3 regions of the Megasphaera vaginalis (ex Bordigoni et al. 2020) genome follow, and region 1 is predicted to be linked to each of the others. Evidence: riboswitches for the same ligand, from Rfam matches in the RefSeq annotation. Region 1 holds a riboswitch; each other region holds the start of a gene.
The links. A riboswitch is a leader RNA that binds a small molecule or an ion and turns the genes downstream of it on or off. The one in region 1 is predicted to bind FMN.
Positions count from the first base shown of each region.

Region 1 (4,774 bases):
AGGAAGACTTGAGCAATACCGGAACCCATTGTACCTGCACCAATTACCATTACTTTTTTACAAAACATGTCTAACTCCTCCTTTAAATTGTCGCGTGATTTTTTTCACTTAACAGTTCCAAAAAAAAGCACGCAAATTAAAAATCAGATGCATTGCTTACACTCATAGTATATCACTTCCTGTGAAAAAATCCACTACATATGGGGTGTATATTTCATTAAAACCCATATCCACATATATATTTTTCGCTGTCCTGTATGAATTCCTATGACTTTTAATTATACGTTTCTGGAATTATTACTAACGCAAAGTCTTTTTTGAGACACTAATAGCGAAAACATTACACCCTTTTTCACAATATGACAAATAAAAAAGGCCGGATAATCCGGCCTTTCCGCGCTTATATGCCGCTTGCCTGCAGCGCTTCCAACAGCTTTTTCCTCCGTCCATACTGTTGCTGATAATAGTCCGTTACAGACTGCTGAGGAGAGAAAGTATCTTTGACGATGAAATTCGTTTGCAAGGCTTCTTTCAAATCGGTCACATCGCCTTGGCTGTACGCCGCTACCAGGCAATTGGTCGGCACGGCGCCGCCGGCCACTTCCAGCGTAACGACTTCCGTCGCCAACATATCGGCCTTGATCTGATTCCAAAGCGCGTCACGACTGCCGCCTTCCGTGACCGTAAGCTGCGACAAGTCGATGCCGGCGCTGCGGTAACGTTCGGTAATTTCCAGATAATCGTAGCCGATCCCTTCGAGGACGCACCGCCACATGGCGCCTTGATCGGAATCGAGCGTCAAACCGGAAAAAACGCCGCGCACATCCGGGTAATCGCCGTTGCCGCCGGTCAAATAGGGGATAAAAAACGCGCCGTCGCAGCCGGCGGGATGACGGCGTGCCAATTCGTCGAGCGTACCGTAATACTCATCGCTCTGCTTTCGACAAACGCTGTCCTTGAACCAGCGAAGCGCCAGACCGCCGGTCCGGACGAAGCCCCAATAGAAATACGTGTTTTCCAGCGTTCCGGAATTGAAGATCAGTCCGCTGCCGGGAACGGAAAGAGCGGGAATGATGCCGTCTGTCGACACGCAGAACATGGCGCACGTGCCGGCTACGTCAACGCCGCGCCCGGCTTCGAGAATACCGCTGCCCATCATGGATTCCATCGTATCGCCGGCGCCGGCGCAGATGGGAATGCCGGCGGGAAAGCCCGTTTCTTCGGCATCCTTTTCGCACAAAGAGCCGATAATATCCCACGGTTTTACAATGCGCGGCAAATAGGCCGCGTCAATGCCGAGAATTTCCAACTGCCGCGGCGACCATTCCTTTTGCATTACATGATAGCCCAATCCCCAGCCCGAAAGCGTGCCCCAGTCGATAAAGGCGTCGTTCCCGCCGAGTCCGGCGAGGTGCAGCAGAACATACGGGCAATTATGAACGAATTTAACGCCTTTGGCGGCAAAAGCCGGCACATGTTTCAGAAACCAGCGCGCAAACATGGCCGGAAACATGACGCTCGGTTCGGCATTGCCCGTCTCTTCAGCCCAGATCCGCAGTCCCTGCGCCTTTAGCCGTTCGACATCATCTGCCGTACGGCTGTCAAGATAATTGACATACGGCGTAACGGGATTTCCGGCGGCGTCAATGCCGGCGATGCCGCAAATGATCCCGTCGCCCATGATGGCCCGTACCGACTTGACGGATAAATGCTTCTGCCGCATCTGATAACTGCACGAACGCATGCACTGCTTGATCAGCCGATAGTACTCGTCAATATCCATCTCCACCCAGCCGGGCTGCGGATAAGACAGCGTCGTCTTCGCCGTGTCCATGGCTACGCAATTCATCTGCCCGTCATAGACGGCAACTTTCACGCTTTGCGTGCCGGCATCAAAACCGAGATAATAATTTTTCTCCATCATTGCCTCCTTACGCCTTCGACACAAAGAAAAAAAGACCGGAAAAACCAGTCTTTGCATGGGAAACAAGGCAAGGCAAACAGGCCCTGCAGCCGTCTTTTCCCATCCAGACTGTAACTGTCGGTATCGAAATTGCATCGATTCAACTCTTTTCAGAGCTTGCGGACTGTACCGCCGGTCAGGAATATGAAGGAAGCCCCTTCTCACCTTGCCCCAAAGACGATTTTATATTCGATTTGTTTTCTTCCCTTCATGATACAGGGAGAGCTAAAAAAATGCAAGAAGGATTTACTTGACATGATGGAAAAAAAAGCTGCTCAATTTGGAAACGAGCGTATCCGTCGACGCCTCACAAGCAGGAAAACGCTGCAAGCCGCTTTTTTGCTCGATACAAGACAGAAAAGCATCCATCGACTGCGCAATATCAAGGAGCGTCTCGCCCGTCAGCGCATCCAGCCAGGCGCCGTTATGCAGATCGTATCGCTCCAGGATCGCCCACAGATGCGCAAACTCCTGATCCTTACCGGCGTCGGGAAACACTTGCAGCAGGACGATTCGCGATTTTTCCGCCAACGGCTTGTCAATAAAAGCCTGCACGTCTACTTGTTCGGCAAAGTGCGGCAGCCAGCGGTGCAGCACCGTTTCATAAAAGGCGAAGAGAGACAAAGAAGCAGCACGTTCATAACGGCGTGCTGCCTTCTCTGCATGGAATCGGTTCTTCTCTCTTCGTTTTGCCGCCAAGCGCGCGAAGGCCTGATAATCGGCCCAAAGCTCGCCTGTCAGCGAAGCCTTCATGATCGCCGCCTCGCCGTTATCGAATACGGTGATATCAATTTTAGACTTCATCAGCGCGGACCTGCTTATAATTGACTCGTGCAATGCGGACAGCGTGTCGCGTCATCGGCTACGGGCTGTTTGCAATAAGGGCAGAGACGCGGTTCCGGAGCATCATCTTCTTCTTTCTTCGAGAGTCGGTTGATCTGGGAAATAACCACGAAAATCGCAAAGGCGATAATTAAAAATTCAACGACCGTATTGATGAATAACCCGTAAGCGATGACGGGAACGCCTTGTGCCTGCGCTTCCGCCAGCGTTTCGACATGTTTGCTGCCGAGAGAAATGAATAAGTTCGAAAAATCGACGCCGCCGAGAATCAGCCCCAAAGGCGGCATGATGATATTGGCAATCAGCGAAGCGACGATCTTGCCGAATGCCGCGCCGATGACGACGCCGACAGCCATGTCGATGACATTGCCGCGCAAAACAAACGCTTTGAATTCTTCCATAAATTGTTTCATAAGTACCTCCTGTTGTTCAGCAAAATCAACTACGTGTATATAATATCGCCTGTCAGAGACAAGACGGAATTGTAAGCCCCAGGATCAGTTTCAGACGGTCTTTGCCTCTTTCTCCGCCAACCTGTCGAGGATCTTGCCGTAACCGCCGCTGCCGTACATCAGGCAGCGTTTGATGCGGCTGATCGTCGCCGTACTGGCGCCGGTCTTCTTGACGATATCTTCATAAATTTCTCCGCCTTTCAACATGCGGGCCACTTCCAGTCGCGCCGAAATGGCTTTCATTTCCTGAATCGTGCAGATATCTTCAAAAAATTCGTAGCACTCCTCCAAATCCCGCAATTCGAGAATCGCTTCAAAAAGCTGGTCATGGAGATGATCTTTCAACCGTTCGTTACTGCTCATGGCGCATCACTGTTCCTCTTCATCAAATTAAAGTTTTTTTACATTATGAGACAAATCTCAGAGATTGTCGACAAAAAACAGCTATCCATACAAAAACATTACATGGCAAAAAGATCATACTGTTCATCTTCCGCCATATCGCCGAGGCAGCCGTATTCCGTCATCGTTTCGATCAGCGACTGCGAGACCTTGCCGCGCAGCTTCAGATCGGCCTTGGACGTGAACGGCGCTTCCCGGCGGGCCGTGACGATCTGTTCGGCGACATTTTCTCCCAACCCGTCTATTGCCGTAAACGGCGGCAATATTTTACCGTCGCAGATCGTAAATTTCGTCGCCGCCGATTTGCTGATATCGACGTTCAAAAAGGCGTAGCCGCGCAGACTCATTTCGACGGCAAGTTCCAATGCCGAATAGAGATCCTGATCAATCTTGGACGCGTCCTTCCCCTGCTGGGCAATGGTCTTCATCTTATGGCGCTGCGTTTCCAGGCCGCCGGTCATAACCGGCAAATTGAACGCCTTGGCGCGAATCGTGAAATACGCCGCGTAATACGCTAAGGGATAGTTGATCTTGTACCAGGCGATACGGAAGGCCATCATGACGTAAGCGACGGCATGGGCGCGGGGAAACAGATAGCCGATCTTCTGACACGACTCGATGAACCACTGCGGTATGCCGCCGGCTTTCAGTTCGCCTTCGTAGTCCGTATTCTTTTTGCCCAGCTTATCGAGTTTATCGATGCCCTTCCCTTTTCGGACATTTTCCATGACTTTGAAACTCGTCTTCGGCTTGATGCCGTGCTCGATCAGATAGTTCATGATATCGTCGCGCGTCGATACGGCTTCTTTCAATTCCACCGTTTTCGAGCGGATCAAATCCTGCGCGTTGTTCAACCAGACGTCGGTGCCGTGGGAAAAACCGGAGATTCGCACCAGGCCTGAAAAGGTCTGCGGTTTCGTGTCAACCAGCATTTGCCGTACGAAGGGCGTGCCGAATTCGGGAATGCCGAAGCTGCCGACTTCGGAACCCAACTCTTCCGGCGTCAGGCCCAGGGCCTTCGTCGAACTGAAAAGACTCATCGTCGCCGGATCATCAAAGGGAATCGTCGTCGCGTCGACTCCCGTCAGATCCTCGAGCATGCGGATAACGGTCG
Region 1 covers NZ_OEQB01000007.1:99,718-104,491, forward strand. Annotated here, with positions in the region: gene C0977_RS09425 (3-hydroxybutyryl-CoA dehydrogenase) at 1-68, opposite strand, end outside; gene C0977_RS09430 (FGGY-family carbohydrate kinase) at 401-1,924, opposite strand; FMN riboswitch at 2,012-2,146, opposite strand; gene C0977_RS09435 (hypothetical protein) at 2,210-2,767, opposite strand; gene mscL (large conductance mechanosensitive channel protein MscL) at 2,782-3,219, opposite strand; gene C0977_RS09445 (YerC/YecD family TrpR-related protein) at 3,310-3,621, opposite strand; gene C0977_RS09450 (PolC-type DNA polymerase III) at 3,720-4,774, opposite strand, start outside.

Region 2 (4,774 bases), on a different contig from region 1:
CTCGACTCGATCAGCAACCATTCGAAAAAATCGATTATCGTGACGATGCTGGGCATTTTCATTGCCGCCTTTGCCTGGGCGTTTTTCTCCTTCGGCAATTTCTGGAGCACGGAAGATATCATCGTGCCCGATGTGACCGGGAAACAGATCGAAATCGCGCGCCGTATGTTGGAAAAGAAAGATCTTGCCGTTTCGGTCAAGGAAATGGAAAATGACCAGGTGCCGATCGGAGAGGTCATTTCGCAAACGCCGTCAGGCGGGTCCGTCGTCAAAGCTAACCGCACGATTTATCTTACGGTCAGCAAAGGGGCGAGCGGTTCGGAAGTATTGATTCCCGACTTGCGCGGACTGACTGTTGAAGAGGCCGATAAGAAGTTGCAGGAAATCAGGCTTTCCATCGGCAATGTCAGCTATGCCGAAAGCAGCGAGTATGGTGACGGCAAGATTATCAGTCAAACGCCGTCGGCGCCGCAAAAAGCCAAAAAAGGTACGAAGATCGACGTTGTCGTCTGCAAGAAGGGGAGCAGCGAAAAATCGGCCAAGAATGCGCCGAACACGAGCGGCATGACCTTAACCGACGCGATTAAGACCTTGGAAGGCGCGGGCTATACGGTCGGCACCATTTCCGGACTCGATGCGGCGAAAGACAACAGCAAAGCCAAAGTCACGACGCAGACGCCGAAAGACGGCAGCACTGTCGATCTTTCCGTTATCTATCCGGCTGCCGCCGCAACCGATTCGAACCAAGGCGGAGAAACGGGTACGACGCGGACGGGAACCGTCAATATCAGCGTGCCTGCCGGTGCCGCCAATCAACATGTTCAAATTGTCGTTGATGATGAGAACGGCTCGCGCGTCGTCTACGACCGCAACCAGTCCGGCGGTGACAGTATTACAAAAAATGTCAGCGGTACGGGGAAAACCCATGTAAAGGTATATGTCAATAATGTTTTAGTACAAGAACAGAATCTCTAGGAGGAACATGACCACAGGACGTGTCATCAAAAATTATAACGGCTATTATTACGTTCGCTGCGGCGGTGGGTTGACCGAATGCCGCCGCCGCGGCAGGATGAAGGCGAAGGTCGTCGTCGGCGATATTGTTGAAATCACGGAACTGGGGAACGGAAAGGGCGTAGTGGAAGCCGTTTTGCCGCGGCGGAACGCTTTGCGCCGTCCGGCTGTCGCCAATATCGATCAGATGGTGATCATTATGGCGGCCCGGTCGCCGGATCCGAATCGATTTTTGGTCGACAAGATGCTTATGACCTGTGAATATGACCATATTCACCCGAAACTCTGTTTCAACAAGTGTGATCTGGATCGGCAGCAGGCGGAACGATATGCCGCTTTTTACCGAAAATGCGGCTATGAAGTCTATCTGGCTTCCGCTCATTCCGGTGAAGGCCTTGCGGCTTTGCGCGCCATACTGCCGCGGCAGATGACGGCCTTTGCCGGGCCGTCCGGTGTCGGCAAATCGAGTCTCCTGGCGCGTTTGCTCGGCCGCAGTGACCTGTCCGTCGGCGCGGTCAGTGAAAAAATCGGGCGCGGTCGTCATACGACACGTCATTCGGAGATTATGGAATTTTCGCCGGACACTTTTGTCGTCGATACGCCCGGCTTCAGCGCCCTCGATTTCGAACATCTGGCGGAAACGGAAGTGATCGGACTTTTTCCCGATCTGGCCGCCTATGCGGGGCAGTGCCGTTTTTCGTCGTGCCGCCATCTGACGGAGCCGGATTGTTCCGTCAAGGCCGCCTTAGCGGACGGGTTGATTCAGCCGGAGCGCTATGAAACATACTGTAAGATCATGACTTCTCTCAAAGAAAGGAAATGACGGTAATGATATACATCGGACCTTCTGTTTTATCTGCCGACTTCTCACGCTTGGCCGAAGAGATCAAGGACGTGGAAGCCAAAGGGGCGGACTATATTCATCTCGATCTGATGGATGGCCATTTCGTTCCCAATCTGACCTTCGGCGTGCCGGTTATCGCCAAGTTGCGGAATTGTACGACACTGCCGCTCGACGCTCATCTCATGGTGGAGCATCCGGAAACGTACGTTGACGGTTTGGCCAAGGCCGGCGTGACGTACGTAACTGTTCATCAGGAGGCCTGTCCTCATCTGGATCGTCTTTTGCAGCAGATTCACGAAGCCGGCATGAAAGCCGGCGCGGCCCTGAACCCGGCGACGCCGGTAGCAACCTTGCAGTGCGTGGCGCCGCTTCTCGACATGATCCTGATCATGAGCGTCAATCCCGGATTCGGCGGTCAGCGGTTCATTCCGTACACCCTCGCCAAGATCAAGGAGGCCGGAGATCTTCTGGCGGCAGTCGGCAATAAAACGGCTGTTATTGAAGTCGACGGCGGCGTTAATGCGGATACGGCCGCTGCCGTAAAAGCCGCCGGCGCGACCTTCCTCGTTGCAGGCAGCGCCGTTTTCGGCGCCGCAGACAGGCGGGCCGCCATTGCTGCGCTGCGGTAATACTTGTCATGCGTATGCCTTTATGATATAATTTTTCTGTAAATACTATACGTATCATATAGTCTTTGGGGCAAGGTGCGAAAGCGACGCTTTCAATTCCTGACCGGCGGTCATAGTCCGCTAACCTCCTTCGGAGGTTGAACCGATGCGATTTCGGTACCGACAGTACAGTCTGGATGGAAAAAGACGGCAGGCTTGTTTTTGTTGTGCTTAAAAGGCTATTGGAACAGCTCCCAATAGCCTTTTTTTATATGATACCGAAAGGAAGGAACGTGTTGGAACCGATAGAATACATGAGAGAAGCACTGGCTCTGGCAAGGCTCGGACTCGGCTACACGACGCCCAATCCGGCTGTCGGCTGTGTTCTCGTCAAGGACGGCAGGATCGTCGGAAAGGGGTACCATCATCAGGCCGGCACGCCGCATGCTGAGGTTTGGGCTCTGCGTGAAGCAGGTGAAGCCGCCAACGGTGCAACTGCTTACGTGACCTTGGAACCGTGTTCCCATTACGGCAGGACGCCGCCGTGCGCCAAGACGCTGGCCGAACACGGCATTGCCAAGGTATACATGGCCATGCTGGATCCCAATCCTCTTGTAGCCGGTAAAGGGGCCGCCATTCTGCGGCAGGCCGGCATTCCCGTAGAGATCGGCCTGTTATCGGGAGAAGCGGCGCAGCTGAACGAAGTTTTCATCAAGAACATGCTTGTCGAAAAGCCTTTTATCGCCGTGAAGCTGGCGCAGAGTCTCGACGGTTGCACGGCGTCACGGACGGGGCGGTCGCAGTGGATTACGAATGACTGGGCGCGGTCGCACGGGCATTATCTCCGCTCGACTTACGACGCGATCCTCGTCGGCATTCACACAGTGGAAACCGACAATCCTCTGTTGACGAGCCGCATCAGGCGGGACGATCACGACGCGCCGCATCAGCCGATCCGTGTCGTTCTCGATACAAAGGGGCGAATCTCCCTGAAGTCGTTAGTCGTTACCGACAAGACGACGACGACGATCGTCGTGACGACTTTCTTATGCCCCGTCGAAAAGATGCGGGCTTTGAAGCGAGCAGGTGTCAAAATTCTGCTGGCGCCGCTTCACGACGGAAAATGCGTCGATTTGCCGGCGGCCCTGAACTTGTTGTATCGGGAAGAAGGCATTAGGAGCATTCTCGTAGAGGGCGGCAGTACTATTCACGGCAGTTTCTTCGATCATAAACTGGTCGACAAGGTGTATGCCTTTATCGGCAATAAAGTAATCGGCGGTGAGAAGGCGACGACAGCGGTCGGCGGCATGGGTGTCGACAGCCTTGACGAATGTATGACGCTTACGTATGAAAATGCCGAGATTCATGACGGGAATATCCTGATTACGGCGTATAACGCGGAACGGGAGGGAACGTATGTTCACTGGAATCATTGAGGAATTGGGAACTGTCGGCGCCATGGACCGCAAGGCCGATTCCATTCGGCTGACTGTTGAAGCGAAGAAGGTGCTGGAAGGAACGCAGATCGGCGACAGCATTGCCGTCAACGGCGTCTGCCTGACCGTTACGACGATGACGGCGTCTTCTTTTACTGCCGACGTCATGCACGAAACGATGCGCCGTTCGTCGCTGCGCGACATCCGCAGCGGTTCGCAGGTGAATCTGGAACGGGCCTTGCAGCTCGGCAGCCGTTTGGGCGGACATATCGTCAGCGGCCATATCGACAGTATGGGCCGCATACAGCAGATCGCTACGGACGGCATTGCCCGCGTGCTGACAATCGCCATTGAAAAGGAACTGTCACCCTTCATTGTCGAGAAAGGTTCCATTGCTATCGACGGTATCAGCCTGACCGTTGCCTCTGTTTCCGCCGAGGCGTTTACCGTTTCCGTCATTCCCCACACCATGGCGAATACGACGTTGCTCACGAAAAAAGTCGGCGCCGTCGTCAATCTGGAAACGGATATGATCGGCAAATACGTCCATAATTTTACGGCGGACTATACGGCGCGGGGCAAGGGCAAGCTGTCGCTGCAGTCACTGCTGGAAAATGGTTTTTAAGAGTTAACTCTCTGACAATACATACATAAACGATAAAGATAGGAGCGTGTACACTATGGCACACATCAAAGAAGGTAATTTACTCGGTCAAGGCTTAAAGATGGGCATCGTCGTCGCCCGTTTCAACGAATTCATCGGCAGCCGTCTTCTCGGCGGCGCTTATGACGCTTTTCACCGTCACGGCGTGAACGATGACGATATTACGACGGCATGGGTTCCCGGCTCGTTCGAGATCCCTCTGGTAGCG
Region 2 covers NZ_OEQB01000001.1:26,090-30,863, reverse strand. Annotated here, with positions in the region: gene pknB (Stk1 family PASTA domain-containing Ser/Thr kinase) at 1-975, shown strand, start outside; gene rsgA (ribosome small subunit-dependent GTPase A) at 983-1,837, shown strand; gene rpe (ribulose-phosphate 3-epimerase) at 1,843-2,487, shown strand; FMN riboswitch at 2,545-2,679, shown strand; gene ribD (bifunctional diaminohydroxyphosphoribosylaminopyrimidine deaminase/5-amino-6-(5-phosphoribosylamino)uracil reductase RibD) at 2,763-3,902, shown strand; gene C0977_RS00130 (riboflavin synthase) at 3,883-4,527, shown strand; gene ribE (6,7-dimethyl-8-ribityllumazine synthase) at 4,583-4,774, shown strand, end outside.
Region 2: linked by a shared signal. The riboswitch ahead of ribD (bifunctional diaminohydroxyphosphoribosylaminopyrimidine deaminase/5-amino-6-(5-phosphoribosylamino)uracil reductase RibD) and the one ahead of C0977_RS09430 (FGGY-family carbohydrate kinase) in region 1 are both predicted to bind FMN.

Region 3 (4,774 bases), on a different contig from region 1:
AAACGCCTGATGAGTTGGAGCAGTTTTTGATGGCGCAATTGAACGAGATACCGATGGTTACGTCATCACAGACATTTATGTGCCTTTCTACAGTGAAAGAAGAATGGAACGTGTAAACACAAAAAAAAGACCGCTGCTGCGGTCTTTTTTTTGTGTTTATGCTTCTGCAAGTACTTTTCCGTCCAGAGAAACCGTTACGACTTGGAAGGGGATATTCTTGCCGCTTTGCCGTAATGCCTGTGCCGCCGCCTGCGCAATGCCGCTGCAACAAGGGACTTCCATACGAACGACAGTCAGCGAACGAATCGCGTTTGCCCTGATGATTTCCGTTAACTTTTCTTCGTAATCGACGGTATCCAATTTCGGACAACCTATCAGTGTGACTTTGCCGCAGATGAAGTCACGATGGAAAGACGCGTAGGCATATGCTGTACAATCGGCGGCAACGAGCAGATGGGCGTTATGGAAATACGGCGCATTTGTAGGCACGAGACGCAGTTGAACCGGCCATTGCCGCAACTGAGACGGCTGCGGGCCGTCTTCTTTTTTGCCAGCGTTTTTATTGGCGAGAGAAGGAGGCAGGGCTTGCGGCTGACTGCCTGCACAGGATGTCAACTTTCCGGCATTTACGGCCGCTTCGTCATAAGCTGCCGCTTCGCGGACTTCAACGGTAATGGCGTTTGTCGGACAGTGGGGCAGACAATTTCCGAGGCCGTCACAGTAATCATCTCGCAGCAGACGGGCCTTTCCGTTCACTATTGCGATGGCGTTTTCATGGCAGGCAACGGCGCAACGGCCGCAACCGGTGCATAACACTTCGTCAATGTGAATAATCTTGCGCTTCATAGACGATCCTCCTTAGCGATTTTTCATAGACAGGACTTTTGTTTCTGCGTCCAGTATAGTACAATAAAAACAGCATGTATGTTGTTTTTGCAACGGGGGGGGGATCATATGGAGACGTATACTGCCATTATTAAGGAATCCGTTTTGTTTAATCATATGGATGCGGCCGATGTCGGGCCGTTTTTGGAATCCATGGGCGCCAGAAAACGGAAATTCAGCAAAGGAAGCTTCGTTTTTTATGCCGGCGACGATATCAAGACGATCGGCTTTGTCGTTAAAGGCATTGTGCATATTGTACAGGAAGATTATTGGGGCAATCGCAATATTTTAGCGCGTATACAGGCGGGAAATCTCTTCGGCGAGGCTTTTGCCGCATTACCTGATGCGCAATCGGAAGTGGACGTTATCGTCACGGAAGACGCGGAAATCATCTTTGTCGACGTGACCAAAATATTGCATGGCGGTGTCGTGCTGACACCGCAGCAGGGACAATTTGTGAGCAATTTATTGGCGCTGATGGCGCAGAAAAATCTGATTTTGACTCGCAAAATACGCTATATATCACAGCGCTCGACGCGTCAGAAGCTGATGGCCTATCTGTCTGGCGAGGCTCGCAGCAGACGATCGGCTACGTTCCGTATCGATTTTAACCGGCAGCAGTTGGCAGATTTTTTATCCGTAGATCGCAGTGCCATGTCGTCCGAGTTGAGTCGTATGAAAGCGGAAGGGCTGATTGATTACAAAAAAGAAAAATTTACGTTAAAAGAAATATAGCTGCCGAAAAGGCAGCTATATTTCTTTTATTTTAAGTGAGGAAGAATGTGCCCCATTTTGTTTTTCTTTGTTTCCAAATAAAATTCATCGAATTCCTGCGGCCGCATTTCGATCGGAACACGTTCGGTGATTTCAACGCCGAATCCTTCCAGTCCGTATACTTTTAACGGATTATTGGTCAGAAGGCGAATTTCTTTTGCTCCCAAATCCTGCAGAATTTGCGCGCCGATCCAATATTCACGCAGATCCGGAGCGAAGCCCAACTTTTCGTTGGCTTCTACCGTATCATAACCTTGTTCTTGCAGCATGTAGGCCTTCAGTTTGTTAATCAAGCCGATACCGCGCCCTTCCTGACGCATGTACAGGAGAATGCCGCGGCCTTCTTTATCTATCTGGTGCATGGCGGCCGCTAACTGTTCACCGCAGTCACAGCGCTGCGAACCGAAGACATCGCCTGTCAGACATTCGGAGTGAACGCGGCAGAGCAAGTCTTTTCCGTCGCCGATCTCGCCTTTGACCATGGCCACGTGATGTTCGCCGGTCAAATCGTTGACGTAGCCGAAAATACGGAATTTTCCGAATTTTGTCGGCATTTTTGCTTCCGCTTCGCGACTGACATGTTTGTCGTGACGGCGGCAGTAGTTCTGAAGATCATGGATGGTAATGAATTTCAACTTATATTCGTCGGCCAATTTCCACAGATCCGGGGTCTGCATCATCGTACCGTTGTCGGCCATGATCTCGCAGCAAATACCGACCTGTTTCAGACCTGCCAGCCGCATCAAATCGACGGTCGCTTCCGTATGGCCGCTGCGGGCCAAAACGCCGCCTTTTTTGGCGATGAGAGGGAACATGTGTCCGGGACGTCGAAAATCTTCCGGGCGAACCGTTTCGTCGGCACATTTGCGAACTGTCAACGCCCGCTCGACGGCGGAAATACCTGTTGTCGTATCTTTGTGATCAATCGAAACGGTGAATGCCGTTTCGTGATTATCCGTGTTTTCGCCGACCATGGGGTACAGGCCGAGACGATGGGCGTATTCCTGGCTGACAGGCATGCAGATCAGCCCTTTGCCATAGGTGGCGACAAAATTCATTATTTCTGTCGTGCAGAATTGACCGGCGCAAATCAAATCGCCTTCGTTTTCACGATCCGGATCATCTGTGACGATGATCAAATGACCGGCCTGCAATTCGGCAATCGCTTCTTCTACGGTGTTGTATTGATGCTTTTCCAATGATAAAACCTCCTGACATTATAAGAGCCCTGTCGGCTGCAAGAGCCGTCAGGGCCGTTTGATGAGTTCATGGGTCGCGCAAAAAACACGACTCATATCTTCTTTCATCCAGACTATACTGTCGGTTTTGGAATTGCACCAAATCAACGCCTGTACAACGTTCGCGGACTATACCGCCGATCGGGAATTACACCCTGCCCTGAAGATATTTTGGAGTACTTGTTTATTATACAGATAAACCGATCGTTTTGCAATACTGTCATCAAGGTGGAATTTGCTCAACAGACCGTGTTTTCTTGACGCGCCGGGGGAAAAGAGCGCGCCCCTCTTTATCTTCGAAGATAATCGCGGTATACTTATAAGACAGGTTTCCTTTATCCGCAGAGAGGGGCTGGCAATGTGGCAGAGCGCAGGCGGCGCAGCAATCGTAGAAAAAAAACGGGACAGAGAAAATATAAACTGCTGATCGTCGTTATTTTGATTTTCGGCGGCATTCTTTTGACCAGCAGGATGTATCAGATCTGGGTAATTCATCAGGACATGAAGCGGACCGTAGAGGAACGTGAAGCGTTGGAGCAAGAAAATCAGGCGTTGCAGACCGCGCACGATAAATTGCTTGATCCGGAAGAAATTGCTAATAAGGCGCGGCAACAATTCGGGCTGGCAAAGCCGGGAGAAATTCCGTATCGGCGGTAATGATGCGAAAATTTATGATTGGGAATTGAATTTTTTTATTATTGTAGGTATAATGTGCTTGATATATACTAACTACGTATTTTTAAGGAGGATCATGTAGCAGCATGTCAATCGAAGTAGGGAGTGTGCTGGAAGGCATTGTAACGGGCATTACCAAGTTTGGTGCATTTATTGAATTACCTGACAAAAAGGTCGGCTTGGTTCATATTTCCGAAGTTGCCAATGAGTATGTCAAGGATGTCCATGATTTTTTGAAGGTTCAGGATAAGGTAAATGTCAAAGTCTTATCTGTTGACGAAAAAGGAAAAATCGGGTTATCCATCAAACAGACCCAGGCGGCGCCGGCTAAAAAAGAATTTTATCCGAAAAAAGAAATCCGCCAGCATCGCAGTTTTGATCAGAATCGCCGTTCTGCAGCTCCGGCATCATTTGAAGATCGACTCAGTAAGTTTTTGAAAGACAGCGACGAACGTCTTATGGATCTGAAGCGGAATACGGAATCAAAACGCGGCGGCAGAGGAGCCAGACGCTCCGATTGATAGACGGCTTGAGGGAATCATATGGTGAAGAGGAGTATTCCTGCGGGAATGCTCTTTTTGTTTTATGACATCTCGGATAGAGGCGGAGAGATTATGACTGAATACAAGAATTATGCTGTTATCGATATTGGCTCCAATTCTTTGAGGCTGATGAAAGGGCTTCTCGATCGATCGGGGCAATGGCAGTTTTCTCCTAAAGAGTTGGTGACAACGCGGCTTGGCAAGGATGTAGGCAAAACCGGGCGCTTGTGGGCCCCCGGGCGAGAGGCGTCGCTTGACGTGTTGGAACGATGGGCGCATCAGCTGTCGGGGATTCCTGTTTGCGCTGTTGCTACGAGCGCTGTTCGGGAAGCCAAAGACGGGCAGGCTTTTTTGGCTGAAATCCGCTGTCGTTTCGGCTGGAATTGCCGCACCGTTTCCGGTCGTGAAGAAGGAAGTCTCAGCTTCTGCGGCGCCACTGCCGCCGTGCCTCCGGAAAGATTGGTGACCGTGCTCGATATTGGTGGCGGCAGCAGTGAAATGACTGTCGGTAAAAATGGCGCCATGCTTACGACGCACAGCTATCCTCTCGGTGCCGTGCGTTTGACAGAAGGTGTGCTCACAACCGCCGCCGAGATAGCAGCCGTTGAACTTCGGTGCAACGTGGCGTGGCTGCCGTTGCCGGTAAAAACGCAGTACCTG
Region 3 covers NZ_OEQB01000002.1:321,408-326,181, forward strand. Annotated here, with positions in the region: gene C0977_RS04060 (Lrp/AsnC family transcriptional regulator) at 1-116, shown strand, start outside; gene C0977_RS04065 (ATP-binding protein) at 157-846, opposite strand; gene C0977_RS04070 (Crp/Fnr family transcriptional regulator) at 955-1,620, shown strand; gene C0977_RS04075 (bifunctional 3,4-dihydroxy-2-butanone-4-phosphate synthase/GTP cyclohydrolase II) at 1,647-2,858, opposite strand; FMN riboswitch at 2,951-3,069, opposite strand; gene C0977_RS04080 (FtsB family cell division protein) at 3,258-3,554, shown strand; gene C0977_RS04085 (S1 domain-containing RNA-binding protein) at 3,659-4,093, shown strand; gene C0977_RS04090 (phosphatase) at 4,187-4,774, shown strand, end outside.
Region 3: linked by a shared signal. The riboswitch ahead of C0977_RS04075 (bifunctional 3,4-dihydroxy-2-butanone-4-phosphate synthase/GTP cyclohydrolase II) and the one ahead of C0977_RS09430 (FGGY-family carbohydrate kinase) in region 1 are both predicted to bind FMN.